One region of the Streptomyces sp. NPDC107517 genome, then DNA from elsewhere that is predicted to be linked to it. Evidence: riboswitches for the same ligand, from Rfam matches in the RefSeq annotation. Region 1 holds a riboswitch; the other holds the start of a gene.

The links. Region 1 has a riboswitch for S-adenosylmethionine ahead of ACZ67T_RS05665 (aminotransferase class V-fold PLP-dependent enzyme). Riboswitches for the same ligand answer to the same signal wherever they lie in the genome.
Region 2: it holds a riboswitch for S-adenosylmethionine, as region 1 does, so the genes downstream of both, thrC (threonine synthase) here and ACZ67T_RS05665 (aminotransferase class V-fold PLP-dependent enzyme) in region 1, are expected to answer to the same signal.

The regions. Positions count from the first base shown of each region.
Region 1 covers NZ_JBVJPM010000002.1:426,362-434,937, forward strand. Annotated here, with positions in the region: gene qcrA (cytochrome bc1 complex Rieske iron-sulfur subunit) at 1-140, shown strand, start outside; gene qcrB (cytochrome bc1 complex cytochrome b subunit) at 137-1,774, shown strand; gene trpD (anthranilate phosphoribosyltransferase) at 1,939-3,003, shown strand; SAM riboswitch class IV at 3,117-3,233, shown strand; gene ACZ67T_RS05665 (aminotransferase class V-fold PLP-dependent enzyme) at 3,399-4,760, shown strand; gene ACZ67T_RS05670 (Lrp/AsnC family transcriptional regulator) at 4,830-5,111, opposite strand; gene ACZ67T_RS05675 (rhomboid family intramembrane serine protease) at 5,157-5,906, opposite strand; gene ACZ67T_RS05680 (hypothetical protein) at 6,063-6,302, shown strand; gene ACZ67T_RS05685 (NYN domain-containing protein) at 6,346-7,695, shown strand; gene ACZ67T_RS05690 (C40 family peptidase) at 8,013-8,576, shown strand, end outside.
Region 2 covers NZ_JBVJPM010000004.1:144,544-153,119, forward strand. Annotated here, with positions in the region: gene ACZ67T_RS11555 (DUF7927 domain-containing protein) at 1-707, opposite strand, end outside; gene ACZ67T_RS11560 (glucosyl-3-phosphoglycerate synthase) at 745-1,692, opposite strand; SAM riboswitch class I at 1,873-2,004, shown strand; gene thrC (threonine synthase) at 1,998-3,308, shown strand; gene ACZ67T_RS11570 (MoaD/ThiS family protein) at 3,368-3,643, shown strand; gene ACZ67T_RS11575 (cold-shock protein) at 4,095-4,298, shown strand; gene groL (chaperonin GroEL) at 4,618-6,243, shown strand; gene ACZ67T_RS11585 (hypothetical protein) at 6,315-6,590, opposite strand; gene ACZ67T_RS11590 (PTS transporter subunit EIIC) at 7,041-8,561, opposite strand.

The DNA.
Region 1 (8,576 bases):
CCGACGGCGCCCGCGTCATCTTCGGTCCCGCCGGCCACGCGCTCCCGCAGCTGCGTATCGGCGTGAACGACGAGGGTTACCTGCAGGCGCTCGGCGACTTCGCAGAGCCCGTCGGTCCTGCCTTCTGGGAGCGCGGATGAGTACTACGACGACCAACGACGCGTCCTCGCGCGAGAAGGCGCCCGCCGGTGAGCGGGTGGCCGACTGGGCAGACGGCCGCCTGGGGATCTACTCCCTGGCCAAGGCCAACATGCGCAAGATCTTCCCGGACCACTGGTCCTTCATGCTCGGTGAGATCTGCCTCTACAGCTTCATCATCATCATCCTCACGGGTGTGTACCTGACGCTGTTCTTCCACCCGTCGATGAACGAGGTGGTGTACCACGGCAGCTACGTCCCGCTGCAGGGACAGCTGATGTCCGAGGCGTTCAACTCGACCATGCACATCTCCTTCGAGGTGCGCGGTGGTCTGCTGATCCGGCAGATCCACCACTGGGCGGCGCTGATCTTCCTCGCGGGCATGTTCGTGCACATGATGCGCGTGTTCTTCACGGGTGCGTTCCGCAAGCCGCGTGAGGTCAACTGGGTCTTCGGCTTCCTGCTGTTCGTCCTCGGCATGTTCACCGGCTTCACCGGTTACTCGCTCCCGGACGACCTGCTCTCCGGCACCGGTGTCCGCTTCATGGAGGGCGCGGTCCTGTCCGTGCCGATCGTCGGCACGTACCTCTCGTTCTTCCTCTTCGGCGGCGAGTTCCCGGGCGGCGACTTCGTCGCACGGTTCTACTCGGTCCACATCCTGCTGCTGCCGGGCATCATGCTCGGTCTCGTGGTCGCTCACCTGATCCTGGTCTTCTACCACAAGCACACGCAGTTCGCGGGCCCCGGAAAGACGAACAAGAACGTCGTCGGCATGCCGCTGCTCCCGGTCTACATGGCCAAGGCGGGTGGCTTCTTCTTCCTGGTCTTCGGTGTCATCGCGGTCGTCGCCGCGATCGCGTCCGTCAACCCGATCTGGGCCATGGGCCCGTACCGGGTCGACCAGGTCTCCACCGGTGCGCAGCCCGACTGGTACATGGGCTTCTCCGAGGGCCTGATCCGCTTCATGCCGGGCTGGGAGATCAACCTCTGGGGTCACACGCTCGTCCTGGGTGTGTTCATCCCGCTGATGATCTTCCCGCTGGTCCTGGTCGTGATCGCGGTCTACCCGTTCCTCGAGTCCTGGATCACCGGCGACAAGCGCGAGCACCACATCCTGGACCGCCCGCGCAACGTCCCGACCCGGACCGCGTTCGGTGTCGCCTGGATCAGCTGGTACTTCGTCCTGCTTCTCGGTGGTGGTAACGACCTCTGGGCCACGCACTTCCACCTGTCGATCAACGCGATCACCTGGTTCGTGCGCATCGGGTTCTTCGTCGTGCCCGTGCTGGCCTTCCTCGTCACCAAGCGGATCTGCCTCGGCCTCCAGCGCCGCGACAAGGACAAGGTGCTGCACGGACGCGAGTCCGGCCTCATCAAGCGCCTGCCGCACGGTGAGTTCATCGAGGTCCACGAGCCGCTCGGGCCCGACGCCCTGCACACCCTCACCGCGCACGAGCAGTACGCGCCGCTCGAGGTCGGCCCGACGGTCGACGAGAACGGTGTGGAGCGCAAGGTGTCCGGTACGCAGAAGCTGCGGGCCAAGCTCTCCGACGGGATGTACGGCGAGGAGAGCCAGATCCCCAAGCCGACTGTCGAGGAGTACAAGGAGATCACCAGCGGCCACGGCCACCACTGATCACCTGACCTGACCTCCCCCACTCTCGGCTTCGCTCGAGCGGGGGGACCCCCATGGTCGCCACGGTGAGAGCCCCGTCCAGGCACTGGACGGGGCTCTTTGCCGCTCTCCGGGCTGGATAGGGTGGCCTTGTTCCCATACACACGAAGAACCAGGAGCGGCAGATGAATGCTGTGACCCCCGCAGGAGGCAATACCGCGGCGGGCCGTTCCTGGCCCCAGATCCTGAACGGCCTGCTCGAAGGGCACGACCAGAGCGCCGACGACACCGCCTGGGCCATGGACCGCATCATGCGGGGCGAGGCCACGGACGCGCAGATCGCCGGCTTCGCCGTGGCCATGCGCGCCAAGGGTGAGACCGTCGAGGAGATCTCCGGCCTCGTACGGGCCATGTACGACCACGCCAACGTGATCGAGGTCCCGGGCGACACGGTCGACATCGTCGGCACGGGCGGCGACGGCGCCAAGACGGTCAACATCTCGACGATGTCGGCGATCGTCATCGCCGGTACGGGCGCCAAGGTCGTCAAGCACGGCAACCGCGCCGCCTCGTCGGCGTCCGGCGCCTCGGACGTCCTGGAGAAGCTCGGCGTGAATCTGGAGCTGCCGCTGAAGCGCGTGGCCGAGGTCGCGGAAGAGGCCGGGATCACGTTCTGTTTCGCCGTGAAGTTCCACCCGGCGCTGCGGCACGTCGCGGCGGCGCGCGGCCAGCTGGGCATCCGCACGACGTTCAACGTGCTCGGTCCGCTGACCAACCCCGCCCAGGTGCGGGCCCAGGCCGTCGGGGTCGCCGACGCGCGGATGGCGCCCATCGTGGCCGGTGTCTTCGCCGAGCGCGGCCACTCGTCCCTCGTCTTCCGCGGCGACGACGGCCTGGACGAGCTGACGACGACGGCGACCTCGCGGATCTGGGTGGTCCGGGACGGCGCAGTGCGCGAGGAGGCCTTCGACCCGCGGGACGTCGGCATCGACCTGGTGCCGGTGTCCGCGCTGCGGGGCGCCGACGCGTCGTACAACGCGGAGGTGGCCCGCCGTCTGCTGGACGGTGAGAGGGGCCCGGTACGGGACGCGGTCCTCCTGAACTCGGCGGCGGCGCTCGTGGCTCTCACGCCCGGTGAGGGCCCTCTGACCGACCAGATCCGGGCCGGCATGGACCGCGCCGCGGAGTCGATCGACTCGGGCTCGGCGAAGCGGACGCTGGAGCGCTGGGTGGCGGCCAGCAACGCGTAAAAGTGCAGGACAGAAGTGGTGGGCAGGCACCGGTCGGTGCCTGCCCACCACGCTCCGTCCGGGATGCGGACACGCTGTTGCGACGAAGCGATCAGCTGGCATACTTCTCGGCAGGTCATGAGTGACAGCGATTAGGCCCCGGCTCGCTGTCCGGCAACCCTCCGTCCGTGGCGGGGTGCCCCGGGTGAAGACCAGGCAGTGCACAGCAAGGTGCTCTGCAAGCGCGGACCCCTGCACACCCTGGGGTCCTGGTCCTCAAGGGAGCAGTCTCGTGAGCAAGCGAATGCGATAGGGCATCTCCGCCCCACCTCCGCACACCCTTTTTCCTTTCTGCCGCTCTGTCGAGCCATCGGCTCCGGCGCGGTCAATTCGCTTGTCTCTCACGGGAGTTCGCCATGTCTGTCTCCACCGCTGCCGCCGACCAGTCGCTTTGTACCCCCCTGCCGGTTCTGGGCCGGGATGTCACCGTTCCGCTCGTCACCGGGGGCGAGGTCAGCTACGCGGCCCTCGACTACGCGGCCAGCGCCCCGGCGCTCCAGCGGGTCTGGGACGACGTGGCGGCCTACGCGCCGTACTACGGCAGCGTGCACCGCGGCGCCGGGTACCTGTCGCAGCTGTCGACCGACCTCTTCGAGAACTCCCGCGTGACCGTCGCCGAGTTCCTCGGCTGCCGCGCGGACGACCAGGTGATCTTCACCCGGTCGACCACCGACTCGCTCAACCTGCTCGCCGCGGTCCTCCCCGCCGACTGCGAGGTCTTCGTCTTCGAGACCGAGCACCACGCCTCGCTCCTGCCGTGGCGGGACGCCCGGGTGACCTACCTGAACGCGCCGCGCACGCCCGGCGAGGCCGTCCAGACCCTGGAGCGCGCCCTCGCCGACCGCGACCCGTACGGCCCCGCCCTGGTGTGCGTCACGGGTGCCTCGAACGTCACCGGCGAGCTGTGGCCCGTCCGTGAACTCGCGGCCGCGGCCCACGCGCACGGCGCCCGCATCGTCCTCGACGCCGCGCAGCTCGCCCCGCACCACCCCGTCGACATCCAGGACCTCGACGTCGACTGGGTCGCCTTCTCCGGGCACAAGCTGTACGCGCCCTTCGGCTCCGGAGTCCTCGCGGGCCGCGCCGACTGGCTCCAGGGCTCCGAGCCCTACCTCGCCGGCGGCGGCGCCTCCCGCAAGGTCGCGCGGCGCGCCGACGGCGGTGTGGACGTCGAGTGGCACGACAGCGCCGCCCGCCACGAGGCCGGTTCGCCGAACGTCATCGGCGTGTACTCCATCGCCTCCGCCTGCAAGGCGCTCACCGAGGCGGGCTTCGACTCGCTCGTCGCCCGCGAGCAGTATCTGATCGGCAAGGTCCGCGACGGTCTCGCCGCCGTGCCCGAGGTGAAGGTGCTCTCGCTGTTCGGCGACGACGCCCCGCGCGTCGGCGTCATCTCGTTCGTCGTCGACGGCTGGAACAGCTCGCACTTCGCGGCCGCGCTCTCCGCCGAGTACGGCATCGGCGTGCGCGACGGCCTCTTCTGCGCCCACCCCCTCGTGCGCACCCTACTGGGCAGCGACCCGCAGTCGCAGGGGGAGTGCGGGGCGCCCGAGGCAGCGCCCGGCGAGAAGTCCCTCAACGCGATCCGCGTCAGCTTCGGCGCCGGCACCCCGGACGAGCACGTCGAGCGCTTCGTCCGCGCCGTCACCGAGCTGGTCCGCGACGGCGCTCGCTGGAACTACCGCACGGAGGACGGGCGTTGCGTCCCGGCGGTGTGATCCGCCGACCTCACCGGACATGACGAAGGCCGCCCCTCGGGGCGGCCTTCGGTCGTCGAGCGGGCCGGATCAGGAGTCGAGCCCGATCGCGAACGCCGCCTCCAGGTCGTGCTGCGAGTACGTGCGGAACGCGACGTGCGTGTCCGTCGCCTCCACGCCCGGGATCTTGCTGATCTTCCCGGGGATGACGTCCGCGAGGTCGTCGTGGCGCGCGACGCGCACCATGGCGATCAGGTCGTACGTACCGGTCACGGAGAAGACCTCGCTGACGCTGTCGAGGGCGGCGATCGACTCGGCGATCTCGGGGATCCGGTCCACGCTGGTCTTGATGAGCACGATCGCGGTGATCACGGCTGGCTGTCTCCCTCGGTGGCCGTGGCTGGGGCTGCTTTCACTTTAGCCCTCCTGTCCGTCGCCACCTTCCTCGCACAGAAGCGCTTCGCGTCCCCCTCTTCTCCCCCTGTAGCGCACCCACGCGTAGAGGAAGCCGACGGAGAACCCGACCAGGTGCGCCAGGTAGGCCACTCCCGGCCCCTGGCCGCTCTGCCGGGCCGCAGCCCACTGGAGCGTCACCCAGAACGGCAGCACCACCCACGCGGGAAACCGCAGCGGCAAGAAGAACAGGAACGGGAACAGGCTCGTCACGCGCGCCCGGGGGAAGAGATACAGGAACGCCCCGAGCACCGCGGAGATCGCCCCCGAGGCGCCCACCAGGGTCTGTTCCGAGCCCGCGTACGCGATGGCGTAGCCGAGCAGCGCCGCGCAGCCGGAGAGCACGTAGAAGAGCGCGAACTGGAGGTGGCCCATTCCCTCTTCGACCATCGCGCCGAAGACGTACAGGAAGAGCATGTTGCCCAGCAGATGCAGCCAGCTGCCGTGGACGAAGAGGGCCGTGACGGTGGTGAGCGCGGCGCGTGGGGAGCCGGTGAGCAGCTGGGCGGGGATCACGCCCCAGCGCTCGAAGTAGTCGCTCTGCGCCGCCAGCAGCCGGTCGCCCGTGCCGTAGACGGGGTTGAGCCCGGACGCCGGGGACAGCATGAACGCCACGCAGCACAGAGCGATCAGCCCGTACGTCACCGGTGCCGGGTGGTTCCTGACAGCCGCTCCGAACGTCCTGCCCGCCGTCGCACCCCGATTGTCGATCATGTAACAGATCATGACGTAACGGTGCACACCTGCCCAGACGGCCTGCCGGGATTCCCCACTGTGGACGCCCGCGCGGTGGGTACCCGCCAGGCCGTAGGGTTACGGGCACCACGCACCACGGAAAACGTACGACCCCGAAAGAAGGCGACAGTCCCGATGACGGTTCCCCTGCCGACCGCCGAGACCCGTTGGCGCTGCACTCTCTGCGGCAACCTCACGCGTTTCGACGTGACCCGTTCGTCGAAGGTCGTCGAATACGTGCACCTCGATCTCGCTGGTGACCCGAAGGTCGAGGAGCGCGAGGTGGTCAGTGAGACCATCGAGTCGGTCCGCTGCCGCTGGTGCAACGCCGTGGATCAGGTCGAACTCGTGGACAGGCCGGGTGCCGGCTCCTGAGAGGGAGCCCAGCCCCCGGAACATACTCACATTGGGGTGACGGATGGTGGAGAGCGCAGGCGGGGAGGCCGGGGACGGCGCCGCTGAGGTGCTCGACCGGCCGTTGCCCGAAGGTGTGCGGCGTCGGGTCGTGCAGATCGTCTCGGACGGCTTCGGCGGGCTGACGGTCGCCGAACTGCCGCCCCAGTTGCGGCAGTATGCGCGCTTCACCCCGACCCGGCGTGCCAAGTTCGCCGGCAATGCGATGGCCGCCGCCCTCGAGGGTGACACGATCTTCCGCCAGCGCATCGGCGAACGTCTCAGAGATGCTCAGCCGGAGCTCGCCGGCGCCCTGGACTCCGGGGCGCCGCCGCCCGCCGCCGACCCCCTCGACGTGGCCGCCGCGGCCTATGTGCTGCGGCCCACCGGCTGGGTGAAGCTCGTCGCGGCCGCCGGCGAGGAGGCCGTGCGGGCCGACGCCGAGCGCGCCGACGAGGAGGCGCGGGCCGAGCTGGAGCGGCTGCGCGCCGAGGTCGGGGCCGCCCGCGACCAGGCCAGGTCCGAGACCGAACGGCTGCGCACGGAGCTGGAGTCGGCGAAGAAAGAGGCCGAGTCCCTCCACCGCAAGCTGCGCAGTGCGCTCAGTGACGTCAAGCGCGGCGAGGCCGCCGTGCGCAAGATCCACGGCGAGACCGAGGCCGTACGGGCCGAGATGCAGGCACAGCTGTCCGCCGCCGACAGCGAGACGCGGCGGCTCAAGGCGCGGCTCGGCGAGACGGAGGCGGCGCTCGAGGCCTCCCGCAAGGCGGCGCGCGAGGGCCGCAGCATCGAGGACATGCGCGTACGGCTGCTGCTCGACACCGTCCTGGAGTCCGCGCAGGGGCTGCGCCGCGAGCTGGCGCTGCCGCCCGTGTCCGTGCGCCCCGCCGAGACCGTGGACGCGGTCGAGCCCGGGCGGATGTCGCCCAAGGACATCGCGGCCCGCGCCCTGTCCGAGCACGACCCCGCCATCCTCGACCAGCTGCTCGCCCTGCCGCAGGCCCATCTCGTGGTCGACGGCTACAACGTCACCAAGACCGGCTATCCGACGATGCCGCTGGAGAAGCAGCGGCTGAGGCTGCTCGGCTCGCTCTCCCAGCTCGCCGCGCAGACCGGCGCCGAGGTCACCTGCGTCTTCGACGGGGCCGAACTCGCCGCGCCCGTACTGCTCGCGCCGCCGCGCGGTGTGCGCGTGCTCTTCTCGAAGGCGGGTGTCACCGCCGACGAGCTGATCCGCCAGCTGGTGCGCGCCGAACCCTCCGGACGGCCCGTGGTGGTGGTCTCCACGGACCGGGAGGTGGCCGACGGGGTCGCCAAGTCGGGTGCGCGTCCCGTCGCCTCCGTGATGCTTCTCAAGCGTCTCTCGCACGGCTGACCGACCGCCGCGCAGGTTCCGACCCTTCGCCGCATTGGCAACGTAGGTCTCATACGTAACCTCTGGTCCTGATGCCCGAATTGGCGGATCGTTTACGCAACGTAGTGTCAAACGAGCATTACCGCACGTGAGTTGAGTGCAAAGAATGCGCTCGGTGACCGACTTTTTTCTCGTCAGGATTTGAACTGATCACAGGAAGGTCACTAAGGTCTGGCCTCGAACCTCCGCTCGGGTGATCGCTCATCGGGAGTGACGGCAGAGGGTCACCGCCCACCGGCGTGTCGGTAGGCGGCTGGAGGAAGAAGGAGCTCGCCTTCGTGGCGTCCCACCGTCGACCCAAGCAGCCGAGCCGCACCCGTGTGACCGTGCTCACCGCAACCGCCGCCGCAGCCGTGGCCCTCACGTCACAGGCCGCGCAGGCCGCGCCGAAGCCGAGCAAGAGCGAGGTCAAGGCCAAGGTCGACAAGCTCTACGAAGAGGCGGAGAGGGCCACCGACAAGTACAACGGGGCCAAGGAGAAGCAGAAGAAGCTCGAGAAGGAGATCGGCGACCTCCAGGACAAGGTCGCCCGCGGCCAGGAGGACCTCAACGAGCTGCGCACCGGCCTCGGTTCGATGGCCAGCGCCCAGTACCGCTCCGGCGGCATCGACCCCTCCGTCCAGCTCTTCCTCTCCGCCGACCCGGACGACTTCCTGGACAAGGCCTCCACGCTCGACCAGCTCAGCGGTCAGCAGGTCGAGGGCCTGAAGAAGATCCAGGAGAAGCAGCGTTCGCTGGCGCAGGAGCGCCAGGAGGCCGCCGACAAGCTCAAGGACCTCGCCGACACCCGCACGGAGCTCGGCAAGAAGAAGCAGCAGGTCCAGAGCAAGCTCAGCGCCGCG
Region 2 (8,576 bases), on a different contig from region 1:
CCGGCCACGCAGCCCTTGCCGTTGGGCGCCCAGATGCCGCCGACCGCGACGGGGACGGGTGCGCCGGTGCCGGTGACGCCGGCGAACATGCGCGTGACGTCGGCCTCGCCCGTGTAGTAGTGCGGACCGCCCGTGGCCGCCGGGTCCCGGACCAGGTCCTCGGTGGAGACCTTCGCCGCGGCCCTGCCGTTCACGGCGAGCACGGGCATGGCGGCGAGAGGGGCGCTCGGCGAGGGCTCCACATCGGCGCCGGAGATGTCGCACCGCGCGAGCTGCGCGCCGCTCGGGCTCTTGTACGTGCCGTCGCTGCCGCCGAAGAACAGGCGGGCGTACGCCACTTTCGCGCCCGGTGGGATCGTCACCCGGCCGGTGCTAGAGCCGTAACCGGCCGTCGTACCGGCCGTGTTGACGCGCTGCATCACGAACGTGTCGTTGTTGTCGCCGCCCCGGCCGCCGACGGCGGCCGCGCAGCGCGCCGCCGGTCCGGCCGGCGCGGCCGGACAGCCCATGACGGTGTTGCCGATGGTCACGAAGTCGCCGTACAGCGCTGCGTCGTAGCGCTTGGTGAACGGGGTGACCACGTCGGCCGAGGCGGGGGTCGCGGCGCCGAGCGCCGTCAGCGCGGTGGCCGTGGCGACGAGCGCCCCGGCGGTGCGGGTCGCGGCTGCGCGCAGCCGTCGCCCACCCGAAACTTGTCTGAGCCACATAAAGGGCAATGTAGGCAAAACATACGATCACCCTCGGCTACGCCACGCGGCGCTCCGCGTACTCGGTGATTTCGGTCATCGGGGGGCGTTCCTCGGTGTCCACGTCGTGCGTGCGCGGCTCGAATCCCTGTTCCCCGCGCTCGAACTGGGTGAGCACGGGACGTACGAGGTGCCCGCGCGCGAGCCGCAGCTGCGCGGTGCGGTAGATCGCCGCGGCCATCCGCCCGAGCGCCTGCCCGTCCTGGTGCCGGTGCTTGCGCACGCCGACGTCGACCTGCCCGAGCGCGTCCAGGCCCACCGTGTGCAGCGCGTCGACGAGAAGGCCCAGCTCAACCCCGTAACCGACCGGGAACGGCAGGCGCTCCAGGAGCGACCGGCGGGCCGCGTACTCGCCGCCGAGCGGCTGCACGAACCCCGCAAGGAGCGGCCAGTGCAGATTCAGGACCGGGCGCGCCACCAGCTCCGTGACCCGGCCGCCCTGGCCCGCGGCGGACCCGAGCGGGCGATCGTACATCGCCTTCACGAAGTCCACGCCGGGATCCGTGAGCAGCGGGCCCACGATCCCCGAGACGAAGTCCGCGGAGAACTCCTTCAGATCCGCGTCGACGAAACAGACGATGTCGCCGCCCGTCACGAGCAGCGAGCGCCACAGCACCTCGCCCTTGCCGGGCACGGCCGGGATCCTCGGCAGGATCGCGTCCCGGTGCACGACCCGCGCCCCGGCGGCCCGCGCGACCTCGGCCGTGCGGTCCGTCGAGCCCGAGTCGATCACCACCAGCTCGTCGACCAGCGGCACCCGCTCCGTCATCAGTGCGCGCCGGATCTCGGCGACGATCTCGCCGACCGTCTCCTCCTCGTTCAGCGCGGGCAGCACCACGCTCACCGAGGTGCCCGAGGCACGCTTCGCGGCGATCAGCTGAGGGAGCGGGCGGTCGGTCACCGACCAGGAGCGTCTGCTCAGCCAGCGCTCTACTTCTTCCAGCACGGTGCGCGGCTCCTCACTGTCTGAACTGTCTGATCACGAACTGTGATCCATCTCGCGGTTCGGACGACTATCTCAAGCGTCCAGGCCTTCGGTTACAGTCTTGAACAACGCCGGTGACCATCGCATGTCGGGGTCGCCGCCGCGCTTGAGTGATCAAGTGCCAGATCAACAACCGAATAGCGCTCATCCAGAGGGACAGAGGGATACGGCCCGTTGAAGTCCCGGCAACCCTCCCGCCGACCTTGCCGAGGTCCAGGTGGGGAAGGTGCCAATTCCGTCTCGTGGCGAGATGCGCCGCGAGGAAGATGAGGAGAAAGGGCCTCGCCATCATGGCTGCGCAGACTGTCGCCACCACCACTTCCGTTGATCTGGGACCCGCCTCGGCGCTTTCCTGCCGCGAGTGCGGCACCAGCTTCCCGCTCGGACCGATCTTCGCCTGTGCCGAGTGTTTCGGGCCGCTCGAAGTCTCCTACGACCTGCCGACGGGCGACCCCGAGTCGCTGCGCAAGGAGATCGAGGCCGGACCGGCCAACATCTGGCGCTACGCCCCTCTCCTGCCCGTCCCGGCCGACGTCGCCGAGAAGCCGAACCTGAACCCCGGCTGGACCAAGCTCGTCAAGGCCGACAACCTCGCCCGTGAACTCGGCGTCGAGCAGGGCAAGTTGTTCGTCAAGGACGACTCCGGCAACCCCACGCACTCCTTCAAGGACCGCGTCGTCGCCCAGGCCATCGAGGCCGCCCGCGCCTTCGGCTTCACCACGCTGTCCTGCTCCTCCACCGGCAACCTCGCCGGCGCCGTCGGCGCCGCCGCGGCCCGCGCCGGCTTCCGCTCCTGCGTGTTCATCCCGCACGACCTGGAGCAGGGCAAGGTCGTCATGGCCGCGGTCTACGGCGGCGAACTCGTCGGCATCGAGGGCAACTACGACGACGTCAACCGCTTCTGCTCCGAGCTCATCGGCGACCCGCTCGGCGAGGGCTGGGGCTTCGTCAACGTCAACCTGCGCCCGTACTACGGCGAGGGCTCCAAGACCCTGGCGTTCGAGATCTGCGAGCAGCTCGGCTGGCGGCTCCCGGACCAGCTGGTCATCCCGATCGCGTCCGGCTCCCAGTTCACGAAGATCGACAAGGGCCTCCAGGAGCTGATCAAGCTCGGCCTCGTCGAGGACAAGCCGTACAAGCTCTTCGGCGCCCAGGCCGAGGGCTGCTCGCCGGTGTCCGTCGCCTACAAGGGCGGCCACGACGTCGTGCGGCCCCAGAAGCCGAACACGATCGCCAAGTCGCTCGCCATCGGCAACCCCGCCGACGGCCCGTACGTGCTCGACATCGCCCGCCGCACCGGTGGCGCCGTGGAGGACGTCAACGACGAGCAGGTCGTCGAGGCGATCAAGCTCCTGGCGCAGACCGAGGGCATCTTCGCGGAGACCGCGGGCGGTGTGACGGTCGGCGTGACGAAGAAGCTGATCGAGGCCGGCCTGATCGACCCGGCGCTCACCACCGTCGTCCTCAACACCGGCGACGGCCTCAAGACCCTCGACGCGGTCGCCGAGACGTCCCAGGCGACCGCCACCATCCGCCCGAGCCTGGACGCGTTCCGCGACGCGGGCCTCGCCCACTGAAGACCCCGCGAAGACCCGCGAATCCCCGCGACACCCGCACGGAAAGGCTGCAGCCCGACATGAGCGTCAACGTCCGCATCCCCACCATCCTGCGCACCTACACCGGCGGTCAGGCCGAGGTCGCCGCCGAGGGCGCCACCCTCTCCGAGGTCATCGCCGACCTGGAGAAGAACCACACGGGCATCGCGGCCCGCGTCCTGGACGACCAGGGCAAGCTGCGCCGCTTCGTCAACGTGTACGTCAACGACGACGACGTGCGCTTCGAGCAGGGCCTCGAGACGGCGACGCCGGCAGGCGCGGGCGTCTCGATCATCCCGGCCGTCGCCGGAGGCTGACCGTCGAGCACAGGGCCGGCGGCTGATCGCCCGGCCTGACGAGGCCACACAGAGTTACCTGAATTGCCCCCTCCGCGAGAGAAGCGGAGGGGGCAATTCTGCAGGGTTGAGCGCGGTAGAGTTGGGAACCGCGCTTCGCGCTTGTGCCGAGCGCATATATGAAGTCGGCCCCGGTCCGACAAGAAGCAGCCAAAGTGCCCAGCCCTTATCGGGTGTTCGTGGCATTTGTCGGGCCCGAGTTGCCCCGGAATCCAATGGGTCCGCCGCTTTTTACCGCTCTGCCGTGCCCAGATTTCTCGTCCGATTGACCTGTTGCAGACGGCAGTTGGGCAGATACATTCAGCCGCGGTCGACGCGTTCCGGCGCACACCTCCAATCAATGGGGGGTGAGGTCTGACCCGGGTCCGCGAAGTGCGGGCCTGTGCAAGGGCCAGTAATAGGGGAGTTAGTCATGGCTCAGGGCACCGTCAAGTGGTTCAACGCGGAGAAGGGGTACGGCTTCATCGCGGTCGACGGTGGTGCGGATGTATTCGTCCACTACAGCGCCATCCAGATGGACGGATACCGCACCCTTGAAGAGGGTCAGCGAGTCGAATTCGAGATCTCGCAGGGCCAGAAGGGTCCGCAGGCGGACATGGTCAAGCTCGCCGTCTGATCTCGGCGCGATCGGCCACCGACACACTCACGCCGAGAGGCCCGTACCCCGCGAGGGGTGCGGGCCTCTCGTGCGTGCGCGCACACCCCGCGCACGCCGCCCGCGGGGACCGCGCGTCTGCCGGAGGCGCTTGCACTCTCCTAGGCCGAGTGCTAATCATTGCGTTAGCACTCTGAAGGTGAGAGTGACAGAACTTGGATCGGGTCGGTGAGGCTCGCAGGCCGGGTGGGGCAAGGAACCACACGGCACGCAGGCCGTCCGTCGCGGGCACCAGCACGGTCCGTTTGCGTTTCCACCCCGTCCGGGAGGACCACTTCACATGGCCAAGATCATCGCGTTCGACGAGGAGGCACGGCGCGGCCTCGAGCGCGGCATGAACCAGCTCGCCGACGCCGTCAAGGTGACCCTGGGCCCCAAGGGTCGCAACGTCGTCCTCGAGAAGAAGTGGGGCGCCCCCACGATCACCAACGATGGTGTGTCCATCGCCAAGGAGATCGAGCTCGAGGACCCGTACGAGAAGATCGGCGCCGAGCTGGTCAAGGAGGTCGCGAAGAAGACGGACGACGTCGCCGGTGACGGCACGACGACCGCGACCGTCCTCGCCCAGGCGCTCGTCAAGGAAGGCCTGCGCAACGTCGCGGCCGGCGCCAACCCGATGGCCCTCAAGCGCGGCATCGAGAAGGCCGTCGAGGCCGTCTCCGCCGCCCTGCTCGAGCAGGCCAAGGATGTCGAGACCAAGGAGCAGATCGCTTCCACGGCCTCCATCTCCGCCGCCGACACCCAGATCGGCGAGCTCATCGCCGAGGCCATGGACAAGGTCGGCAAGGAAGGCGTCATCACCGTCGAGGAGTCCCAGACCTTCGGGCTGGAGCTTGAGCTCACCGAGGGTATGCGCTTCGACAAGGGCTACATCTCGGCGTACTTCGCCACCGACATGGAGCGTATGGAGGCGTCGCTCGACGACCCGTACATCCTCATCGTCAACTCCAAGATCGGCAACGTGAAGGACCTCCTTCCGCTGCTCGAGAAGGTCATGCAGTCCGGCAAGCCGCTGCTGATCATCGCCGAGGACGTCGAGGGCGAGGCCCTGTCGACCCTGGTCGTCAACAAGATCCGTGGCACCTTCAAGTCCGTCGCCGTCAAGGCCCCGGGCTTCGGTGACCGCCGCAAGGCCATGCTCGGCGACATCGCCATCCTCACCGGTGGCACCGTCATCTCCGAGGAGGTCGGCCTCAAGCTGGAGAACGCCGGTCTCGACCTGCTCGGCCGCGCCCGCAAGGTCGTCATCACCAAGGACGAGACGACGATCGTCGACGGCGCCGGTGACAGCGACCAGGTCCAGGGTCGCGTCAACCAGATCCGTGCCGAGATCGAGAACTCGGACAGCGACTACGACCGCGAGAAGCTGCAGGAGCGGCTCGCGAAGCTGGCTGGTGGCGTCGCAGTCATCAAGGCCGGTGCCGCGACCGAGGTCGAGCTCAAGGAGCGCAAGCACCGCATCGAGGACGCCGTTCGCAACGCGAAGGCGGCCGTCGAGGAGGGCATCGTCGCCGGTGGCGGCGTGGCCCTGCTCCAGGCCTCCGCGGTCTTCGACAAGCTCGAGCTCGACGGTGACGAGGCGACCGGCGCCAACGCCGTGAAGCTCGCGCTGGAGGCCCCGCTCAAGCAGATCGCCGTCAACGGTGGTCTCGAGGGTGGCGTCGTCGTGGAGAAGGTGCGCAACCTGGCCGTCGGCCACGGTCTGAACGCCGCCACGGGTGAGTACGTCGACATGATCGCCGAGGGCATCCTCGACCCGGCGAAGGTCACGCGTTCCGCGCTGCAGAACGCCGCGTCCATCGCCGCGCTGTTCCTCACCACCGAGGCCGTCATCGCCGACAAGCCGGAGAAGGCCGCCGCGGGCGGCGCTCCGGGCGGCATGCCGGGCGGTGACATGGACTTCTGATCCTGACGGATCGGTAGTACATCTCCGTCGGCCCCCGGGACCATCTGGTCCCGGGGGCCGACGTCGTGTTGTCAGACGGCCTGCTCCTCGTAGGTGCGCCACGCGTCGCGCCCGGCCAGGGCGGCGGTCTGCGCCTGGTGGAGGGTCCGGGCGGCGAGCTCGCCGGGTGGCACCTCCCAGCTGCTGGTCCAGGTGCGGCCCGCGCGGACCAGCTCGAAGACGAGCAGGCCGGCACCGGCCGCGGCGACCAGCATCCCGGCGCCGGTCAGTACGGCACCGGTGGTCAGCCGCCGCTGGTCGGGACGGAACTCGGTCCAGGAAATCTTCGAGAACGTGCTCTCAGCCATAGATTCAGAATGCGCGAGTGTGCGCGCGGGCGCATGTGGAGCGCCGGGCGACGTCAGGGCGCCCCAGTGGTCTCGCCAGGGCAGGTCCCGTCGTCGACGGTGAAGTCCACGGCGTCGTACCCCGTCGCCTTCGGCCGCTGCACCGCATGCACGTGCAGGCAGAAGGCGGTGTCGGTGCCGCGGGCCCTGACCGAGAAGTCGGCGTCCTCGGTGCCGCCGTACCAGATCGTGGATTCGGGCGGGTCGGAGGCGAGCGTGACGGTGAGGGCGTCTTCCGGACCCTGTCCGTGCTGCGCGATGTGCCGCGTCAGGATGTCCTCGTAGATCCGCCTGACCCGGCCCTCGGCAGGGAGATGGGCAGCTCCCGGCCGATCGGTGTCGGCACGGCGGGCTTACGCGGCTGAGCCGGCGGTGCGCCGCCGGCTCAGCCACACGTTGCGGTCCTGGCGGTCACGCCTTCGCCGGCTCCTGGACCTGGGACTTCTGGGCCGCGGACGGCTCCGTGACCGGGGCGGGGGAGCCCGCCGCCACCAGGGAGTCCGCGGGCGCCTCCGTGTTCAGCTCCACCAGCATCTGCTTGCTGAAGCCGAAGAAGTACGTGGCCACGAAGCCCACGATGTAGCCGACCAGGAGGCCCGCGCCGTAGATCGCGGCCGTCGTGCCGAGGCCCTTGTTGCCGTCGAGGAGGGGGAACAGGGCCCAGCCCGAGGGACCGATCGCCGTCGAGCCGACCTTGTCGCCGATCATCGAGAAGAAGCCGACGAACGCGCCGCCCGCCGCGCCGCCCACGCACGCCGTGATGAACGGGCGGCCGAGCGGGAGCGAGACGCCGTAGATCAGGGGCTCGCCGACGCCGAGGAAGCCTGCGGGGAGCGCGGACTTGATCGTCGTACGGATCGACTTGTTGTGCTTGAGGCGCTTGAAGACCGCGATCGCGCAGCCGACCTGGCCCGCGCCCGCCATCGCCAGGACGGGGAGGAGGACGGTGTAGCCCTGCTGCTCGATGAGCGTGGTGTGGATGGGGATGAGGGCCTGGTGCAGACCCAGCATGACCAGGGGGAGGAAGAGCCCGCCGAGGACGAGGCCCGCGAACGCGCCCGTGTTGTCGAGGAGCCAGTTCGCCGCGGTGCCGATGCCCGTGGAGACCTCACCCGCCACGTACATCAGGCCGAAGATCGTGACCAGGCCGGAGACCAGGACCGTGAGGGTGGGCGTGACCAGCACGTCCACGGCCTCCGGGACCCACTTCCTGCACCACTTCTCGATGTACGTCGCGAGAACCGCGGCGCCCAGCGCGCCCAGCACGCCGCCCTGCCCGGGCGAGAGCTTCTGGCCGAACGCCTCGATGTTCGCGACGCCCGCGTACACGATGATCGCCGCGACCGCGCCGCCCAGGATCGGCGTACCGCCGAACTCCTTCGCCGTGTTGTAGCCGACGAACACCGCGATCAGCGCCATGAAGCCGGAGGCGATGGCGGCCAGGGCGGGGGTGACGCCCGGCAGCCAGTGCAGGTTGATCAGCAGGCCGTTGATGCCGGCGATGATGCCGCAGCCGATCAGCGCGGGGATCAGCGGCACGAAGATGTTCGCGATCCGGCGCAGGAACAGCTTGAACGGGGTGGCGTTCTTCGCCTTACGGGCCGCCTTCAACTCGGCGCCCTGGGCGGCGAGTTCGTCAGCGGTCACCGCGTGCGGCTCCGGTGCGGCCGGCGTGCCGTCCTGCACCAGCTCCTCGAACTCCGGGGTGACCCGGGCGACCTTTCCCGGTCCGAGGACGATCTGGTACGTCTCGTCGTCGACCACGCCCATGACGTCGGGCAGCGCCTTCAGCGCGTTCTCGTCGACGAGGGCACGGTCGGCGAGGCCGAGGCGGAGCCGGGTCATGCAGTGGGCTACGGACGTGACGTTCGATGCGCCGCCGACGAGAGGAAGGATCGCGGCGGCGATGGCGCGGTTCTTGGAGTCAGCCATGGTCGTGGTGCCTTG